4 regions of the Clostridium felsineum DSM 794 genome follow, and region 1 is predicted to be linked to each of the others. Evidence: a T-box and tRNA genes for the amino acid it is inferred to sense, from the RefSeq annotation. Region 1 holds a T-box; the other regions hold tRNA genes.
What was found. A T-box is a leader RNA that pairs with one kind of tRNA and senses whether it is charged. The one in region 1 lies ahead of alaS (alanine--tRNA ligase), so its partner is inferred to be a tRNA-Ala.
Positions count from the first base shown of each region.

Region 1 (4,419 bases):
TCTTCCTCCGCCGTTTCCACCACAAATAGAAGCAACCTCTTTTACTATTTTACCACAGTGAACACCTTTTTTCACTGCTTCTTTTGAAGCCATAGCTACAAACTGTACTTTTTCTCCTTCTGTACTTGCTAAGAGAACAATGCCATCTCCAATTTTACTTCTAACCTTATCACATAACTCTCTTAAGGTATCTCCACTTACTCCTTTAACTTCCGAAGCAACATATTTAACACCTTTAATTTCAGCTGCAGAATCTATTATACTATCTTCGAAGCCTGAAGCCAATTTTCCTTTAAGAGTATTTATTTCTTTTTCTTTTTCTTTTAATTCACTATGACATTGATTTATTTTATTTAGTATATCCTTTTTAGAACATTTTAGTTCTTGTTCTATACTTTTTATAAGCTTATCATTTTCTTCAGTAAATCTTATAGCTGCTCTTCCTGTTATAGCCTCTATTCTTCTTACTCCAGCTGCTACTCCAGCCTCTGATATTATCTTAAATAGACCTATTTCACCAGAGTTACCTACATGAGTACCTCCACACAATTCTTTACTGAAATCGCCAACAGATACTACTCTTACTTCATCTCCATATTTTTCATCGAATAAAGCCATAGCTCCTGTTTCTTTTGCTTTAGATGCAGACATTACATCTGTTCTAACATCATAAGCTTCCATTATTTCATTATTTACCATAGCTTCAACTTTTAGAATTTCCTCATCTGTAAGCGCTGTAAAATGAGTAAAGTCAAATCTCAATCTTTCATCATCTACATATGAACCAGATTGATTTATATGTGATCCCACAACTTTTTTAAGTGCTGCTTGAAGCATATGTGTAGCTGTATGGTTTTTACATATATCTTTTCTCTTTCTTGAATTAACCTCAAGAGTAACATTTTCATTCTTTTCTATAGAACCTTTTATAACTTTAACTATATGTAAAGTCTTACCTGATATATTATTCTTACAGTCTACAACTTTAGCTTCTCCATTTTTGCCAATAATTATACCTTTATCACCTATCTGTCCACCCATCTCTGCATAGAATGGAGTTTTACCTGTTAAAATGATTCCACTTTCACCTTCTTTAATTGCGGAAACAAATTCATCATCTTTAACTAAAATCTCAATTTGTGAATCAACTTTTGTTGAAGTATATCCTACAAATTCAGTTGTGATTTCTTCAGGTAATTTATCAACTATTTTTATATCTTTTCCCATATAGTTTGATTCTTCTCTAGCATCTCTTGCTCTATTTTTTTGCTTTTCCATTTCACTATGGAAGTCATCCATATCAATTTCAATGCCTTTTTCCTCTAAAATTTCCTCTGTAAGCTCTATAGGGAAACCATAAGTATCATATAATCTAAAGGCTTTTTCGCCTGACATTATCTTTTTATTTTGAAGCGACAATTCATCTATATAATTCTTTAATATTTCCATGCCACTGTCAAGTGTTTCATCAAACCTTTTTTCCTCTATTTCTATAACATTCTTAATGTAATCTTGTTTTTCCTCCAATTCTTTATAAGCACCTTTAGAATTTTTTATAACAACATCACACAAGCTACATAAAAAAGTTTTGTCTATGCCTAAAGTCTTACCATGTCTAGCTGCTCTTCTAAGTAATCTTCTAAGTACATATCCTCTTCCCTCATTGGATGGCAATATTCCATCACTTATCATAAATGTAACACTTCTTACATGGTCAGTTATAATTCTAAGGGAAATATCCTTTTTATGGTCCTCTCCGTATTTTACATTGCAAATTTTGCATACAGAGTTTAGTACTTCTTTTATAGTATCAATTTCAAATATACTATCTGTATTTTGCATTATAGTTGCAATTCTTTCAAGACCCATACCTGTATCTATATTAGGATTTTTAAGTTTATTATAGTTTCCAGCATCATCTCTGTCAAATTGAGTGAAAACTAAATTCCAAAATTCAATTACTTCGTCTTTATCCTGAAGCTCTATAAATTTTTCTTTGGTTGTTATAAGTTCAGGTTTTTCTCTTCTATCAAAATGCATTTCTGAACATGGGCCACATGGACCTGAACCGTGCTCCCAGAAATTATCCTCTTTTCCCAATCTAAATATTCTGTTTGCATCAACACCTGCTTTTTCAGTCCAAATCTTAAATGCTTCATCATCATCAAGATAAATTGTTATATATATTCTATCCTTAGGGAATTTTAGAACCTCAGTTATGTATTCAAACGCCCATGGAATTACTTCATTTTTAAAGTAGTCTCCAAAAGAAAAATTTCCAAGCATCTCAAAAAAAGTACCATGTCTTGAAGTCTTTCCGATATTCTCAATATCTCCAGTTCTTATACATTTTTGACATGTTGTAACTCTTGTTTTAGGTGGAGTTTGAAGTCCAGTAAAGTAAGGTTTAAGCGGTGCCATACCCGCATTTATAAGTAAAAGACTCTTATCATTCTTCGGTATTAACGAAAAACTTGGAAGTCTTAAATGTCCTTTTTTCTCAAAAAAGCTTAAATAGCTTTCTCTAATTTCATTTAATCCCATGTGTTCCATAATCAAATCTCCTCCAGTTTAATAGTTTATCAAACAAAAAAAGCCCTCTTCCCCAAAAATAAAGGGACGAAAGCTGTTATTCCGCGGTACCACCCTAATTACACTAAAATAAAGTGCCTCTCTTAAAAAAAGCTCAAAGACAGCTTCAAATCATAACATAGGAAGTTTTCACCGACCACTTCTTCTCTAAATATGTACTCTGATTCTACTAATTCTTATCATCACTTTTGTATAAACCAATATAAATATTATAATTAATAGTTGTATGGATGTCAAGTAGTGTAATGCATAAAGTACTTACATTATGCGGCATAAAATATTCCTACCTTATAGGTTCGACCTTAGAATCTTTTATGCCTCAGAATGTCTAGTACTTTTGCATTACACAGGTCTCTACATAAGTACTTACATTATGTGGCATAAAATATTCCTACCCTATAGGTTCGACCTTAGAATCTTTTATGCCTCAAAATGTTTAGTACTTTCCAATTACACAGGTCTCTACATAAGTACTTACATTATGTGGCATAAAATATTCCTACCCTATAGGTTCGACCTTAGAATCTTTTATGCCTCAAAATGTTTAGTACTTTCCAATTACACAGGTCTCTACATAAACACTTACACCATATATCTTAAAATATTCCTGCCCATAGGTTTAAAAAAGATAATAATTCAAATCCTCATAAACCACTTTTATTATTACACCCAAAGGTATAGCAAGTATCATTCCCCAAAAGCCAGCAATTTTTTCTCCTGCTATAAGCAATATAATTACAATTAATGGATGTATATCAATAGAATCACTAGTTATTTTAGGCGCTATTATGTTACCCTCTATTATTTGAACTACATATAGACATACTGTGGTATATATACCTACCTTAGTTGATTTTAAAAATGCTATTATAACTGCTGGAAGGGCTCCAAATATAGGTCCAAAATAAGGTACTATATTAAGTAAACCATTTATAATTGATAATATTATTGGGTAATCCACATCAAAAACTATGAGAATAATAAATGTAAGAATTCCAACAAATGTACTTAAGATTATCTGCGTTACATTATATTTACTTAAAACATTATCTACATCATTCATTATTTTCTTAACGAGTTTTCTATAGTTCAGCGGAAATATTACAAGTATTTTGTTGCTTATATTGTCTCCATCAGCTAAGAAATAATATGCTATTATAGGTACTATAGCAATATCCACTATGTTTTTTCCAAAGCTTACAACAAAATTAAATAATTTAGAAACTATTTCTCTCAGTTCATTATTAAATTTTGAATATATTGTAACTATAAGTGTTTCTCCTGCTACTCCCTTAAGTGTATACTTTAATTTCTTGTTCAAGAAGTCTATATAGTACTGTATTTCATGTTTAGTTATATTAATATTAAGTGTTTCTTTGACTATGGACGGAACTAAAAAAAACATAAACACTATACAAACTAATGTTAAGCTTCCTAGTAAAAAAGCTGCTGATTTTCTACTGCTTACTCCCTTTCTCACAATATATCTATGAAAAGGCTTAATTGTATAAGCTATCAAAAATGAAACTATGATAATATACATAATCTCACTTAAAATTTTTACCTTTTTAAACAAAAAATAAATTAAAACATATGCCAAAATAAAAGCAATAACTAAAATAATGTATTTATATATTTTTTTCATCTTCATCATCTTCCATTGAAATTGAATGAAACAATCTCACAAAATTAAGTTTTTTATCCTCAGTAAAACAAAATAAAGTTTCCTTACCGAGCATATAATTTCCTTCCAATATGACTTTCTTACCTGAAACTAAATTAGCAAAAAATCCCCTTGATACAATGATTCCTTTTATCTTAAAATTT
Region 1 is NZ_CP096980.1:2,258,187-2,262,605, reverse strand. Features, by position in the region: gene alaS (alanine--tRNA ligase) at 1-2,553, opposite strand, end outside; T-box leader at 2,613-2,784, opposite strand; gene CLFE_RS10635 (AI-2E family transporter) at 3,212-4,237, opposite strand; gene CLFE_RS10630 (PRC-barrel domain-containing protein) at 4,221-4,419, opposite strand, start outside.

Region 2 (4,419 bases), 1.5 Mb from region 1:
TAGCAGATAGAACTGATTATGATCTTAAAAAGCATATGGATCATTCTGGAGAAGATATGAATTATTTAGATCCAACTACAAATGAAAAGTATGTTCCATATGTAATAGAGCCATCACTTGGTGCAGATAGAGTTGCACTCGCATTTTTAATTGATGCTTATGATGAAGAAGAACTTGAAGGTGGAGATCAAAGAATAGTATTACATTTTAATCCGCAAATAGCTCCTATTAAGGCGGCAGTTCTTCCTTTAAGTAAAAAATTATCCGAAAAAGCTTTAGATGTTTATTCGAAAATAAGTTCAAAATTCAATGTAGAGTATGATGAAACAGGAAGTATAGGCAAAAGATATAGAAGACAAGATGAAATAGGAACACCATATTGTATAACTGTTGATTTTGATACCTTAGAAGATGAGGCAGTCACTATAAGAGATAGAGATAGTATGAGTCAGGTTAGAATAAAAATTGAGGATTTAGAGAAATATTTAGAAGAAAGAATAAAATAGTGAACTAAAAAGGATTTTCTTGGTGTGAAAAAATTTTATACTGAGAAAATCCTTTGTTTATATAAACCTGTACAAAAAAAGAAAAAGCCGGATAATAAAATCCGGCAAAATAGGGTTTAATCATGGGGATATGTTATATGTTCAATTAAAACTTGGGGAATTATATTAATGTTTTCCTTACGGCACTTCTATATTATAGCACAATATATTAATATTTTTCAATACTTTACATAAAAAATATTGAAAATATGTAAATCTTGAAAAAAGTGACAGTATGCACTAGCTAAATGTTAATTATTCTTATATAAAATTTATATTTGTTATACTTTTATAAAGTGATATAATTAAATTTGAAATGGGAGGATTTAGCGATATGAAAAAAGATTTTAATGAGTTTATAAGCTTTATAAAGAATAAAAAAACTGCAGTTGTTGGAATGGGAATAAGTAATAGACCACTTATACATTTTTTGAATAAGCTTGGAGCAGAGGTAACTGCATTTGATAAAAAGACAAAAGAGGAGCTAGGGGAAGAGGTTATAAACGAGTTTTCTAATGAAAATATTAGATTGGAATTAGGAGAAAATTATTTATCAGCATTACAAGGATTTGATGTGATATTTAAAACACCATCAATGAGAATAGATAGCGAAGCTTTAGTTAAAGCAAAACAAGCTGGAGCATATATAACATCTGAAATGGAAGAGTTTATAAAGTATTGTCCAGCTAAAATTTTTGGAGTAACAGGCAGTGATGGTAAAACAACTACAACTACACTAATATACAATATACTTAAAGAACAAGGATTCAAAACGTGGGTTGGAGGAAATATAGGTACACCTTTGTTTTCAAAAATACAAGAAGTTTCTAAAACTGATAAGGTAGTATTGGAATTATCAAGTTTTCAACTTATGACAATAGATGTTTCACCTGAAGTAGCAGTTATAACAAATTTAAGTCCAAATCATTTGGATATACACAAAGGAATGGAAGAATATATAGCTGCAAAGAAGAATATATTTACACATCAAAATAAAAATAACATTTTAATATTAAATAGAGATAATAAGATAACAAACGATATGGAAAGTGAAGCTTTAGGAAAATTATTCAAATTTAGTAGAAATGAAAAAATTGTAGATGGGGCATATTACAGTAACGAAGATGAAAATATATATCTATTTGGAGATAAAATCTGTAATAAAGAAGAGATTAAGATAAAGGGAATGGATAACGTAGAGAATTTTATGGCTGCATTTTGTGCTGTAAGCGAAGATGTTTCTAAAGAAAGCATGATAAATGTTGCAAAAAACTTTGCGGGAGTAGAACATAGACGTGAATTTGTTAGAGAATTGAATGGAGTAAGGTATTATAATGATTCAATAGCGTCAAGTCCTACAAGAACACTTTCTGGACTTAATGCTTATGGAAAACCAGTTATACTTATTGCAGGAGGATATGATAAGCACATTCCTTTTGAGCCACTTGCTGAGAATGGATATGACAAAATAAAAGTATTAATTTTAACAGGCAATACGAAATATAAAATAAAAGAAACTTTTGATAAAGTTCTTAAAGAAAAAAATATAGAATTACCTATAATAATAGTTGAGAACTTAGAAGATGCCGTAAGACAAGCAAAAAAGATAGGTGTAAATGGTGATATAGTAACTCTTTCACCAGCATGTGCAAGTTTTGATATGTTCCCTAATTTTGAAATTCGAGGAAATAAATTTAAAGATTTAGTAAACAACTTAGAGTAATAAATAAAAAAATAAATATTTTTAAAAATACTGTTGACAAATCTCTTTAAACCTTTTATAATAATTAACTGTAAGTTGTTTGCTACTATTTAACCTAGCAAACAGTTTGATTAGTAAAATTTAAATTTTTGCTAGGAAAATGGATCTTTAGCTCAGTTGGTTAGAGCAACCGGCTCATAACCGGTAGGTCTGGGGTTCGAGTCCCTGAAGGTCCACCATGGGGGATTAGCTCAGCTGGGAGAGCACCTGCCTTGCACGCAGGGGGTCAAGAGTTCGAATCTCTTATTCTCCACCAAAAATGACAGTCATTTATGACTGTCATTTTTTATTTTTTGTTTTTGGAATTTTATAAGAAATATTAAATTTCAAAAATAAGCTTTTATTTTCGGCAAATTTAAAGTATATTTTCAAAAATATGACATAAACTATACCTTGAGTATCGCTATAAGAAAATTAAAGTATAATGAAAAAAAAAAGAGAAAAATAAGTATATTTATCTTAAATAGTGTTAATAATAAAAGTATATAATTCATTATGTGATATTATATTACATGTCGCCGCAGTAAGCGACAACATTTAAACCTTAAAGATGAAAAAAGTAGTTGACAAGGTGAAATGTAGATGATATTATTAATGAGCTGTCTGAGTGCAGCGCACAATTGAACTTTGAAAATTAAACAGAGAATTAAAGAACCAGCAATTCTTTTGAATAGAATTTATTCTATTTAAATAAATTTAGCGATGAGCTAAAGGAATACGGAGTAGCATCTGTATTATATCAAACTTTTAAATTGAGAGTTTGATCCTGGCTCAGGACGAACGCTGGCGGCGTGCTTAACACATGCAAGTCGAGCGGGGAACTTCGGTTCCCAGCGGCGGACGGGTGAGTAACACGTGGGTAACCTGCCTCATAGTGGGGAATAGCCTTCCGAAAGGAAGATTAATACCGCATAATACTCGGAAATCACATGATTTCTGAGCCAAAGGATTTATTCGCTATGAGATGGACCCGCGGCGCATTAGCTTGTTGGTGAGGTAACGGCTCACCAAGGCTTCGATGCGTAGCCGACCTGAGAGGGTGATCGGCCACATTGGAACTGAGACACGGTCCAGACTCCTACGGGAGGCAGCAGTGGGGAATATTGCACAATGGGGGAAACCCTGATGCAGCAACGCCGCGTGAGTGATGAAGGTCTTCGGATCGTAAAACTCTGTCTTATGGGACGATAATGACGGTACCATAGGAGGAAGCCACGGCTAACTACGTGCCAGCAGCCGCGGTAATACGTAGGTGGCAAGCGTTGTCCGGATTTACTGGGCGTAAAGGATGTGTAGGCGGATATTTAAGTGAGATGTGAAATCCCCGGGCTTAACTTGGGGGCTGCATTTCAAACTGGATGTCTGGAGTGCAGGAGAGGAAGGCAGAATTCCTAGTGTAGCGGTGAAATGCGTAGAGATTAGGAAGAATACCAGTGGCGAAGGCGGCCTTCTGGACTGTAACTGACGCTGAGGCATGAAAGCGTGGGGAGCAAACAGGATTAGATACCCTGGTAGTCCACGCCGTAAACGATGAATACTAGGTGTAGGAGGTATCGACTCCTTCTGTGCCGCAGTTAACACAATAAGTATTCCGCCTGGGAAGTACGGTCGCAAGATTAAAACTCAAAGGAATTGACGGGGACCCGCACAAGCAGCGGAGCATGTGGTTTAATTCGAAGCAACGCGAAGAACCTTACCTAGACTTGACATCTCCTGAATTAGTCCGTAATGGATGAAGTCCCTTCGGGGACAGGATGACAGGTGGTGCATGGTTGTCGTCAGCTCGTGTCGTGAGATGTTGGGTTAAGTCCCGCAACGAGCGCAACCCTTATCATTAGTTGCTAACATTTAGTTGAGCACTCTAGTGAGACTGCCCGGGTTAACCGGGAGGAAGGTGGGGATGACGTCAAATCATCATGCCCCTTATGTCTAGGGCTACACACGTGCTACAATGGTAGGGACAAAAAGATGCTATACCGCAAGGTGGAGCTAAACTCAAAACCCTATCCCAGTTCGGATTGTAGGCTGAAACTCGCCTACATGAAGCCGGAGTTGCTAGTAATCGCGAATCAGAATGTCGCGGTGAATACGTTCCCGGGTCTTGTACACACC
Region 2 is NZ_CP096980.1:754,431-758,849, forward strand. Features, by position in the region: gene CLFE_RS03525 (glycine--tRNA ligase) at 1-506, shown strand, start outside; gene murD (UDP-N-acetylmuramoyl-L-alanine--D-glutamate ligase) at 880-2,268, shown strand; tRNA gene CLFE_RS03535 (tRNA-Ile) at 2,410-2,486, shown strand; tRNA gene CLFE_RS03540 (tRNA-Ala) at 2,488-2,563, shown strand; rRNA gene CLFE_RS03545 (16S ribosomal RNA) at 3,056-4,419, shown strand, end outside.
Region 2: it has a tRNA-Ala gene. The T-box ahead of alaS (alanine--tRNA ligase) is inferred to sense a tRNA for this amino acid. The anticodon was not compared.

Region 3 (4,419 bases), 2.2 Mb from region 1:
ATGCAGCAAGGTTAAGCACTTAAGGTGCGAAGCCGAAGGGAAACCAAGTCTGAATAGGGCGCATAGTTGCATGCTGTAGACCCGAAACCGGGTGACCTATCCATGGCCAGGGTGAAGCGGAAGTAAAATTCCGTGGAGGCCCGAACCACAATGGTGTTGAAAAACCATGGGATGAGCTGTGGATAGGGGAGAAATTCCAATCGAACTCGGATATAGCTGGTTCTCCTCGAAATAGCTTTAGGGCTAGCGCCATGAATGAGTACCGGAGGTAGAGCACTGAATGAGGTAGGGGCTGACAACAGTTACCGAACTCTATCAAACTCCGAATGCTGGATACTTGAATCATGGTAGTCAGACTGCGAATGATAAGATCCGTAGTCAAAAGGGAAACAGCCCAGATCACCAGCTAAGGTCCCAAAGTATAGATTAAGTGGTAAAGGATGTGGGATTTCTAAGACAACTAGGATGTTGGCTCAGAAGCAGCCATTCATTAAAAGAGTGCGTAATAGCTCACTAGTCAAGAGATCCTGCGCCGAAAATGTCCGGGGCTAAAATCTAACACCGAAGCTGTGAACTTGTACTTCGTACAAGTGGTAGAGGAGCATCCTGTATGGGCTGAAGTCGTACCGAAAGGAGCGGTGGACTGTACAGGAGAGAGTATGTTGGCATAAGTAGCGAGAACTAAGTGAGAATCTTAGTGGTCGAAAACCTAAGGTTTCCTGGGGAAGGTTCGTCCGCCCAGGGTAAGTCGGGACCTAAGCCGAGGCCGAAAGGCGTAGGTGATGGACAATCGGTTGATATTCCGATACCGCAGAGTAACGTTATGAGAAATGGGATGACGCAGAAGGATAGGATATGCGTACGTTATTGGAAGTACGTCTAAGCACTGAGAGTGGAAGATAGGAAAATCCGTCTTCCTTAAGCTTGGGGTGTAATGGTGAGGTAGTTTACTACCGAAATATCTGATTTCATACTGCCAAGAAAAGTCTCTATCCAGGAGCTCTGTGCCCGTACCGCAAACCGACACAGGTAGGTGAGGAGAGAATCCTAAGACCATCGGAAGAATTGCTGTTAAGGAACTCGGCAAATTGACCCCGTAACTTCGGGAGAAGGGGTGCCTACGAGAGTAGGTCGCAGAGAATAGGCCCAAGCAACTGTTTATCAAAAACACAGGTTTCTGCTAAAGCGAAAGCTGAAGTATAGGAGCTGACGCCTGCCCGGTGCTGGAAGGTTAAGGGGAATGCTTAGCGCAAGCGAAGGCATGAACTTAAGCCCCAGTAAACGGCGGCCGTAACTATAACGGTCCTAAGGTAGCGAAATTCCTTGTCGGGTAAGTTCCGACCCGCACGAATGGCGTAATGATTTGGGCACTGTCTCAACAGCAAATCCGGCGAAATTGTAGTGCAAGTGAAGATGCTTGCTACCCGCGATTGGACGGAAAGACCCCGTAGAGCTTTACTGTATCTTAGCATTGAATTTCGGTATTGTCTGTACAGAATAGGTGGGAGACTTGGAAGCAGTTCCGTCAGGAATTGTGGAGTCGTCTTTGGGATACCACCCTGACAGTACTGAGGTTCTAACCGGAGGCCATGAAACTGGTCACGGGACATAGCTAGGAGGGCAGTTTGACTGGGGCGGTCGCCTCCTAAAAAGTAACGGAGGCGCCCAAAGGTTCCCTCAGCGCGGTTGGAAACCGCGCGTAGAGTGCAAAGGCAGAAGGGAGCCTGACTGCGACACAAACAAGTGGAGCAGAGACGAAAGTCGGGCTTAGTGATCCGGTGACTCCTCGTGGGAGGGTCATCGCTCAACGGATAAAAGCTACCTCGGGGATAACAGGCTGATCTCCCCCAAGAGTCCACATCGACGGGGAGGTTTGGCACCTCGATGTCGGCTCGTCGCATCCTGGGGCTGAAGTAGGTCCCAAGGGTTGGGCTGTTCGCCCATTAAAGCGGCACGCGAGCTGGGTTCAGAACGTCGTGAGACAGTTCGGTCCCTATCCGTCGCGGGCGAAGGAAATTTGAGAGGAGCTGTCCTTAGTACGAGAGGACCGGGATGGACTGACCTCTGGTGTACCAGTTGTCTTGCCAAAGGCACGGCTGGGTAGCTATGTCGGGAAGGGATAAACGCTGAAGGCATCTAAGCGTGAAGCCCACCTCAAGATTAGATTTCCCATAACATAAGTTAGTAAGACCCCTGTAAGAACAACAGGTGATAGGTCAGAGGTGTAAGAATGGTAACATTTTAAGCTGACTGATACTAATAGGTCGAGGGCTTGACCAATTAATAAATAAATATATGATAATTACTATGCAATCTTGAAAGTACAAAGTACTTTCTACATTTAAATAGATCCGGTGATCATAGCATGGTTGTAACACCCGTTCCCATACCGAACACGAAGGTTAAGAACCAGAACGCCGATAGTACTGCAGGGGAGGCTCTGTGGGAGGGTAGGTCATTGCCGGGTAATGGATCTTTAGCTCAGTTGGTTAGAGCAACCGGCTCATAACCGGTCGGTCCGGGGTTCGAGTCCCTGAAGGTCCACCATGGGGGATTAGCTCAGCTGGGAGAGCACCTGCCTTGCACGCAGGGGGTCAAGAGTTCGAATCTCTTATTCTCCACCAAACTAAGATAGCAGTTTTATAACTGCTATCTTTTTTTTTTTGTTATTTTAGTATATAATTTTAGTGTATAAGAGGGAGGATATGCATTGATAGTTGAGAGAATAAATCAATTTTTTAAGTATGTATATTCGTATGTAGATGATGATGATAAATTATATATTGAAAAACACTTGAATTCAAGGGAAAAGGAACTGTTTTATAAATTATCTATTCATGAGCAGAAACATGCAGTGAATGTAGCAAGAGATGTAGATAAGAGATGTAGTGAAGAAGATATGATAAAAGCAGCACTTCTACATGATATAGGAAAGATATATATAAAGCTTAATTTAATTGATAAGTCAATTTTAGTTATACTTGATTTTATAAGTAAAGGTAAATTAAAAAAGTTTAGTAAAATTAAAAAAGTTTATTGCCACTATAATCATAGTTATATAGGATATTGTATGTTAAAGGAATTAGAAAACGAAGAAGTATTATTTCTTGTGAAAAATCATCATAATAATAGTATAAAAGATAATGCCAAATTAGATATATTAAAAAAATATGATGATGAAAATTAGTTTGAAGATATATATAATGCTATTCTTTAAATTAAAAAAATATATATAAAATAGATTAGGAAAAAATATGGTGATATAAATGAATTCAGAAGAAAGAAGAGAAAATATTAAAAGCAGGTTAGAAAACAATGAGGATCCAATTAAAGGCAGTACCTTAGCAGAAGATTTAGGTGTGACAAGACAAATAATTGTAAAGGATATAGCTATACTTAGAGCTAAAGGGTATAAAATAATAGCAACACCAAAGGGATATATAATTAATAAAACTAATTCTAATGCTATAAAAAGGGTTCTTGCTGTAATACATGATAGAGATAGTATAGAGGATGAACTTCAATCAGTTGTCGAGTTTGGAGGAATTGTAGAAGATGTAATAATAGAGCATCCACTATATGGAGAAATAAGAGGAATACTTATGATTAGAACACTTTTCGATGTTAAAAACTTTATGGATAAAATTAAGAATCATAGTGCAGAGCCCCTTTCGATTCTTACAGGTGGAGTTCATTTGCATACAATAAGGGCTGAAAATGAAAAGGATATGCAAAATATTATAGATGAATTAAATAGGAAAAATTATATAATATCTGATTAGAAATAAGGATATGAGGTGATACATTTGAAAAAGAGAGTTACCATTATAACTATAATTGTATTTTTAATAATTTTAGTTAGTTCCATCGGAAAAGTAACAGACTTTATAATTAATTTAGAGTGGTTTAATGAAGTGGGGTATACCTCTGTTTATTTTACAAAGCTCATGGCAATACTTAAATTAATGATTCCAATATTTGTAATAATATATTTAGGATTATGGTTTTATTATAAAAGCATGAAAAAAATAATTATAAAATGGAGTAAAGTTGTTGAGGTTAATATAAAAAATGAAAAAATAAAAAAAAGAATAGCTATTATAATTGATATTATAATATCTTTTTTTGTTTCATATTTTATAGCTTCAATTTATTGGTATAGAATACTCCAGTTTACAAGTGGTACTAATTTTAATATAAAGGATCCTGTTTTTAATATTGATGCATCTTTTTATGTATTTAGATTACCTCTTATAGAATCATTATATAATGTATTAATGTTGTTTCTAATATTTATGGCAGGAGTAACTGTTATTTTTTATATAATATTAAATTTAAGGAATAACATCTATAGAAGAAATTTTCATAAAAGTATTAATATAAAGGATTTTTTTAGTGGTTTAAGTAATTTTGCTGGTA
Region 3 is NZ_CP096980.1:88,859-93,277, reverse strand. Features, by position in the region: rRNA gene CLFE_RS00490 (23S ribosomal RNA) at 1-2,280, shown strand, start outside; rRNA gene rrf (5S ribosomal RNA) at 2,351-2,467, shown strand; tRNA gene CLFE_RS00480 (tRNA-Ile) at 2,471-2,547, shown strand; tRNA gene CLFE_RS00475 (tRNA-Ala) at 2,549-2,624, shown strand; gene CLFE_RS00470 (HD domain-containing protein) at 2,711-3,187, shown strand; gene CLFE_RS00465 (transcription repressor NadR) at 3,267-3,782, shown strand; gene CLFE_RS00460 (UPF0182 family protein) at 3,807-4,419, shown strand, end outside.
Region 3: it has a tRNA-Ala gene. The T-box ahead of alaS (alanine--tRNA ligase) is inferred to sense a tRNA for this amino acid. The anticodon was not compared.

Region 4 (4,419 bases), 2.4 Mb from region 1:
CCGTCGATGTGGACTCTTGGGGGAGATCAGCCTGTTATCCCCGAGGTAGCTTTTATCCGTTGAGCGATGACCCTCCCACGAGGAGTCACCGGATCACTAAGCCCGACTTTCGTCTCTGCTCCACTTGTTTGTGTCGCAGTCAGGCTCCCTTCTGCCTTTGCACTCTACGCGCGGTTTCCAACCGCGCTGAGGGAACCTTTGGGCGCCTCCGTTACTTTTTAGGAGGCGACCGCCCCAGTCAAACTGCCCTCCTAGCTATGTCCCGTGACCAGTTTCATGGCCTCCGGTTAGAACCTCAGTACTGTCAGGGTGGTATCCCAAAGACGACTCCACAATTCCTGACGGAACTGCTTCCAAGTCTCCCACCTATTCTGTACAGACAATACCGAAATTCAATGCTAAGATACAGTAAAGCTCTACGGGGTCTTTCCGTCCAATCGCGGGTAGCAAGCATCTTCACTTGCACTACAATTTCGCCGGATTTGCTGTTGAGACAGTGCCCAAATCATTACGCCATTCGTGCGGGTCGGAACTTACCCGACAAGGAATTTCGCTACCTTAGGACCGTTATAGTTACGGCCGCCGTTTACTGGGGCTTAAGTTCATGCCTTCGCTTGCGCTAAGCATTCCCCTTAACCTTCCAGCACCGGGCAGGCGTCAGCTCCTATACTTCAGCTTTCGCTTTAGCAGAAACCTGTGTTTTTGATAAACAGTTGCTTGGGCCTATTCTCTGCGACCTACTCTCGTAGGCACCCCTTCTCCCGAAGTTACGGGGTCAATTTGCCGAGTTCCTTAACAGCAATTCTTCCGATGGTCTTAGGATTCTCTCCTCACCTACCTGTGTCGGTTTGCGGTACGGGCACAGAGCTCCTGGATAGAGACTTTTCTTGGCAGTATGAAATCAGATATTTCGGTAGTAAACTACCTCACCATTACACCCCAAGCTTAAGGAAGACGGATTTTCCTATCTTCCACTCTCAGTGCTTAGACGTACTTCCAATAACGTACGCATATCCTATCCTTCTGCGTCATCCCATTTCTCATAACGTTACTCTGCGGTATCGGAATATCAACCGATTGTCCATCACCTACGCCTTTCGGCCTCGGCTTAGGTCCCGACTTACCCTGGGCGGACGAACCTTCCCCAGGAAACCTTAGGTTTTCGACCACTAAGATTCTCACTTAGTTCTCGCTACTTATGCCAACATACTCTCTCCTGTACAGTCCACCGCTCCTTTCGGTACGACTTCAGCCCATACAGGATGCTCCTCTACCACTTGTACGAAGTACAAGTTCACAGCTTCGGTGTTAGATTTTAGCCCCGGACATTTTCGGCGCAGGATCTCTTGACTAGTGAGCTATTACGCACTCTTTTAATGAATGGCTGCTTCTGAGCCAACATCCTAGTTGTCTTAGAAATCCCACATCCTTTACCACTTAATCTATACTTTGGGACCTTAGCTGGTGATCTGGGCTGTTTCCCTTTTGACTACGGATCTTATCATTCGCAGTCTGACTACCATGATTCAAGTATCCAGCATTCGGAGTTTGATAGAGTTCGGTAACTGTTGTCAGCCCCTACCTCATTCAGTGCTCTACCTCCGGTACTCATTCATGGCGCTAGCCCTAAAGCTATTTCGAGGAGAACCAGCTATATCCGAGTTCGATTGGAATTTCTCCCCTATCCACAGCTCATCCCATGGTTTTTCAACACCATTGTGGTTCGGGCCTCCACGGAATTTTACTTCCGCTTCACCCTGGCCATGGATAGGTCACCCGGTTTCGGGTCTACAGCATGCAACTATGCGCCCTATTCAGACTTGGTTTCCCTTCGGCTTCGCACCTTAAGTGCTTAACCTTGCTGCATACCGTAACTCGTTGGCTCGTTCTACAAAAAGCACATCATCACACATTAACGTGTTTTGATCGGTTGTGGACACACGGTTTCAGGTTCTATTTCACTCCCCGTCTGGGGTTCTTTTCACCTTTCCCTCACGGTACTGCTTCACTATCGGTCACTAGGTAGTATTTAGCCTTGGGAGGTGGTCCTCCCAGCTTCCCACAAGGTTTCACGTGTCTCGTGGTACTCTGGTACAGATCGGGCTTTTTTCTCTTTTCACCTACAGGACTATTACCTTCTATGGTTTAACTTTCCAGAAATCTTCGGTTAAGATATAAAGCTTTAATGATCTGCCCGCAACCCCGGAAACAAGTTTCCGGTTTGGGCTCTTTCCGTTTCGCTCGCCGCTACTAAGGAAATCGATTTTTCTTTCTCTTCCTCCAGGTACTTAGATGTTTCAGTTCCCTGGGTTTACCTCTATATACCTATGAATTCAGTATATAGTTCATGGGGTTACCCATGAGAGTTTCCTCATTCGGAAATCTTCGGTTCACAGACTATTTGCGTCTACCCGAAGCTTATCGCAGCTTATCACGTCCTTCATCGGCTCCTAGTGCCAAGGCATTCACCATGCGCCCTTTGTAGCTTGACCTTAAATAAATATATTTAAATACAAACAACAAAGAATTAACTTTGCCTTGCTTTAGAGTATTACTCTTAATTACTATGCAATTTTCAAAGTACAATGGTGGGTTTAAATGGACTCGAACCATCGACCTCACGCTTATCAGGCGTGCGCTCTAACCAGCTGAGCTATAAACCCACGTATGGTGGAGAATAAGAGATTCGAACTCTTGACCCCCTGCGTGCAAGGCAGGTGCTCTCCCAGCTGAGCTAATCCCCCACATTATAGATATTATAGAGAGTTGAACTCTCAAAATTAAACAGAGAACAAAGAACCTTCATGGAAATTACATTTCCATGTCGACTCCTTAGAAAGGAGGTGATCCAGCCGCAGGTTCTCCTACGGCTACCTTGTTACGACTTCACCCCAATCATCAACCCCACCTTCGACCGCTGGTTCCAAAAGGTTACCTCACGGGCTTCGGGTGTTGCCGACTCTCATGGTGTGACGGGCGGTGTGTACAAGACCCGGGAACGTATTCACCGCGACATTCTGATTCGCGATTACTAGCAACTCCGGCTTCATGTAGGCGAGTTTCAGCCTACAATCCGAACTGGGATAGGGTTTTGAGTTTAGCTCCACCTTGCGGTATAGCATCTTTTTGTCCCTACCATTGTAGCACGTGTGTAGCCCTAGACATAAGGGGCATGATGATTTGACGTCATCCCCACCTTCCTCCCGGTTAACCCGGGCAGTCTCACTAGAGTGCTCAACTAAATGTTAGCAACTAATGATAAGGGTTGCGCTCGTTGCGGGACTTAACCCAACATCTCACGACACGAGCTGACGACAACCATGCACCACCTGTCATCCTGTCCCCGAAGGGACTTCATCCATTACGGACTAATTCAGGAGATGTCAAGTCTAGGTAAGGTTCTTCGCGTTGCTTCGAATTAAACCACATGCTCCGCTGCTTGTGCGGGTCCCCGTCAATTCCTTTGAGTTTTAATCTTGCGACCGTACTTCCCAGGCGGAATACTTATTGTGTTAACTGCGGCACAGAAGGAGTCGATACCTCCTACACCTAGTATTCATCGTTTACGGCGTGGACTACCAGGGTATCTAATCCTGTTTGCTCCCCACGCTTTCATGCCTCAGCGTCAGTTACAGTCCAGAAGGCCGCCTTCGCCACTGGTATTCTTCCTAATCTCTACGCATTTCACCGCTACACTAGGAATTCTGCCTTCCTCTCCTGCACTCCAGACATCCAGTTTGAAATGCAGCCCCCAAGTTAAGCCCGGGGATTTCACATCTCACTTAAATATCCGCCTACACATCCTTTACGCCCAGTAAATCCGGACAACGCTTGCCACCTACGTATTACCGCGGCTGCTGGCACGTAGTTAGCCGTGGCTTCCTCCTATGGTACCGTCATTATCGTCCCATAAGACAGAGTTTTACGATCCGAAGACCTTCATCACTCACGCGGCGTTGCTGCATCAGGGTTTCCCCCATTGTGCAATATTCCCCACTGCTGCCTCCCGTAGGAGTCTGGACCGTGTCTCAGTTCCAATGTGGCCGATCACCCTCTCAGGTCGGCTACGCATCGAAGCCTTGGTGAGCCGTTACCTCACCAACAAGCTAATGCGCCGCGGGTCCATCTCATAGCGAATAAATCCTTTGGCTCAGAAATCATGTGATTTCCGAGTATTATGCGGTATTAATCTTCCTTTCGGAAGGCTATTCCCCACTATGAGGCAGGTTACCCACGTGTTACTCACCCGTCCGCCGCTGGGAACCGAAGTTCCCCGCTCGACTTGCATGTGTTAAGCACGCCGCCAGCGTTCGTCCTGAGCCAGGATCAAACTCTCAATTTAAAAGTTTGATATAATACAGATGCTACTCCGTATTCCTTTAGCTCATCGCTAAATTTATTTAAATAGAATAAATTCTA
Region 4 is NZ_CP096980.1:4,686,992-4,691,410, forward strand. Features, by position in the region: rRNA gene CLFE_RS21700 (23S ribosomal RNA) at 1-2,492, opposite strand, end outside; tRNA gene CLFE_RS21705 (tRNA-Ile) at 2,587-2,663, opposite strand; tRNA gene CLFE_RS21710 (tRNA-Ala) at 2,669-2,744, opposite strand; rRNA gene CLFE_RS21715 (16S ribosomal RNA) at 2,837-4,342, opposite strand.
Region 4: it has a tRNA-Ala gene. The T-box ahead of alaS (alanine--tRNA ligase) is inferred to sense a tRNA for this amino acid. The anticodon was not compared.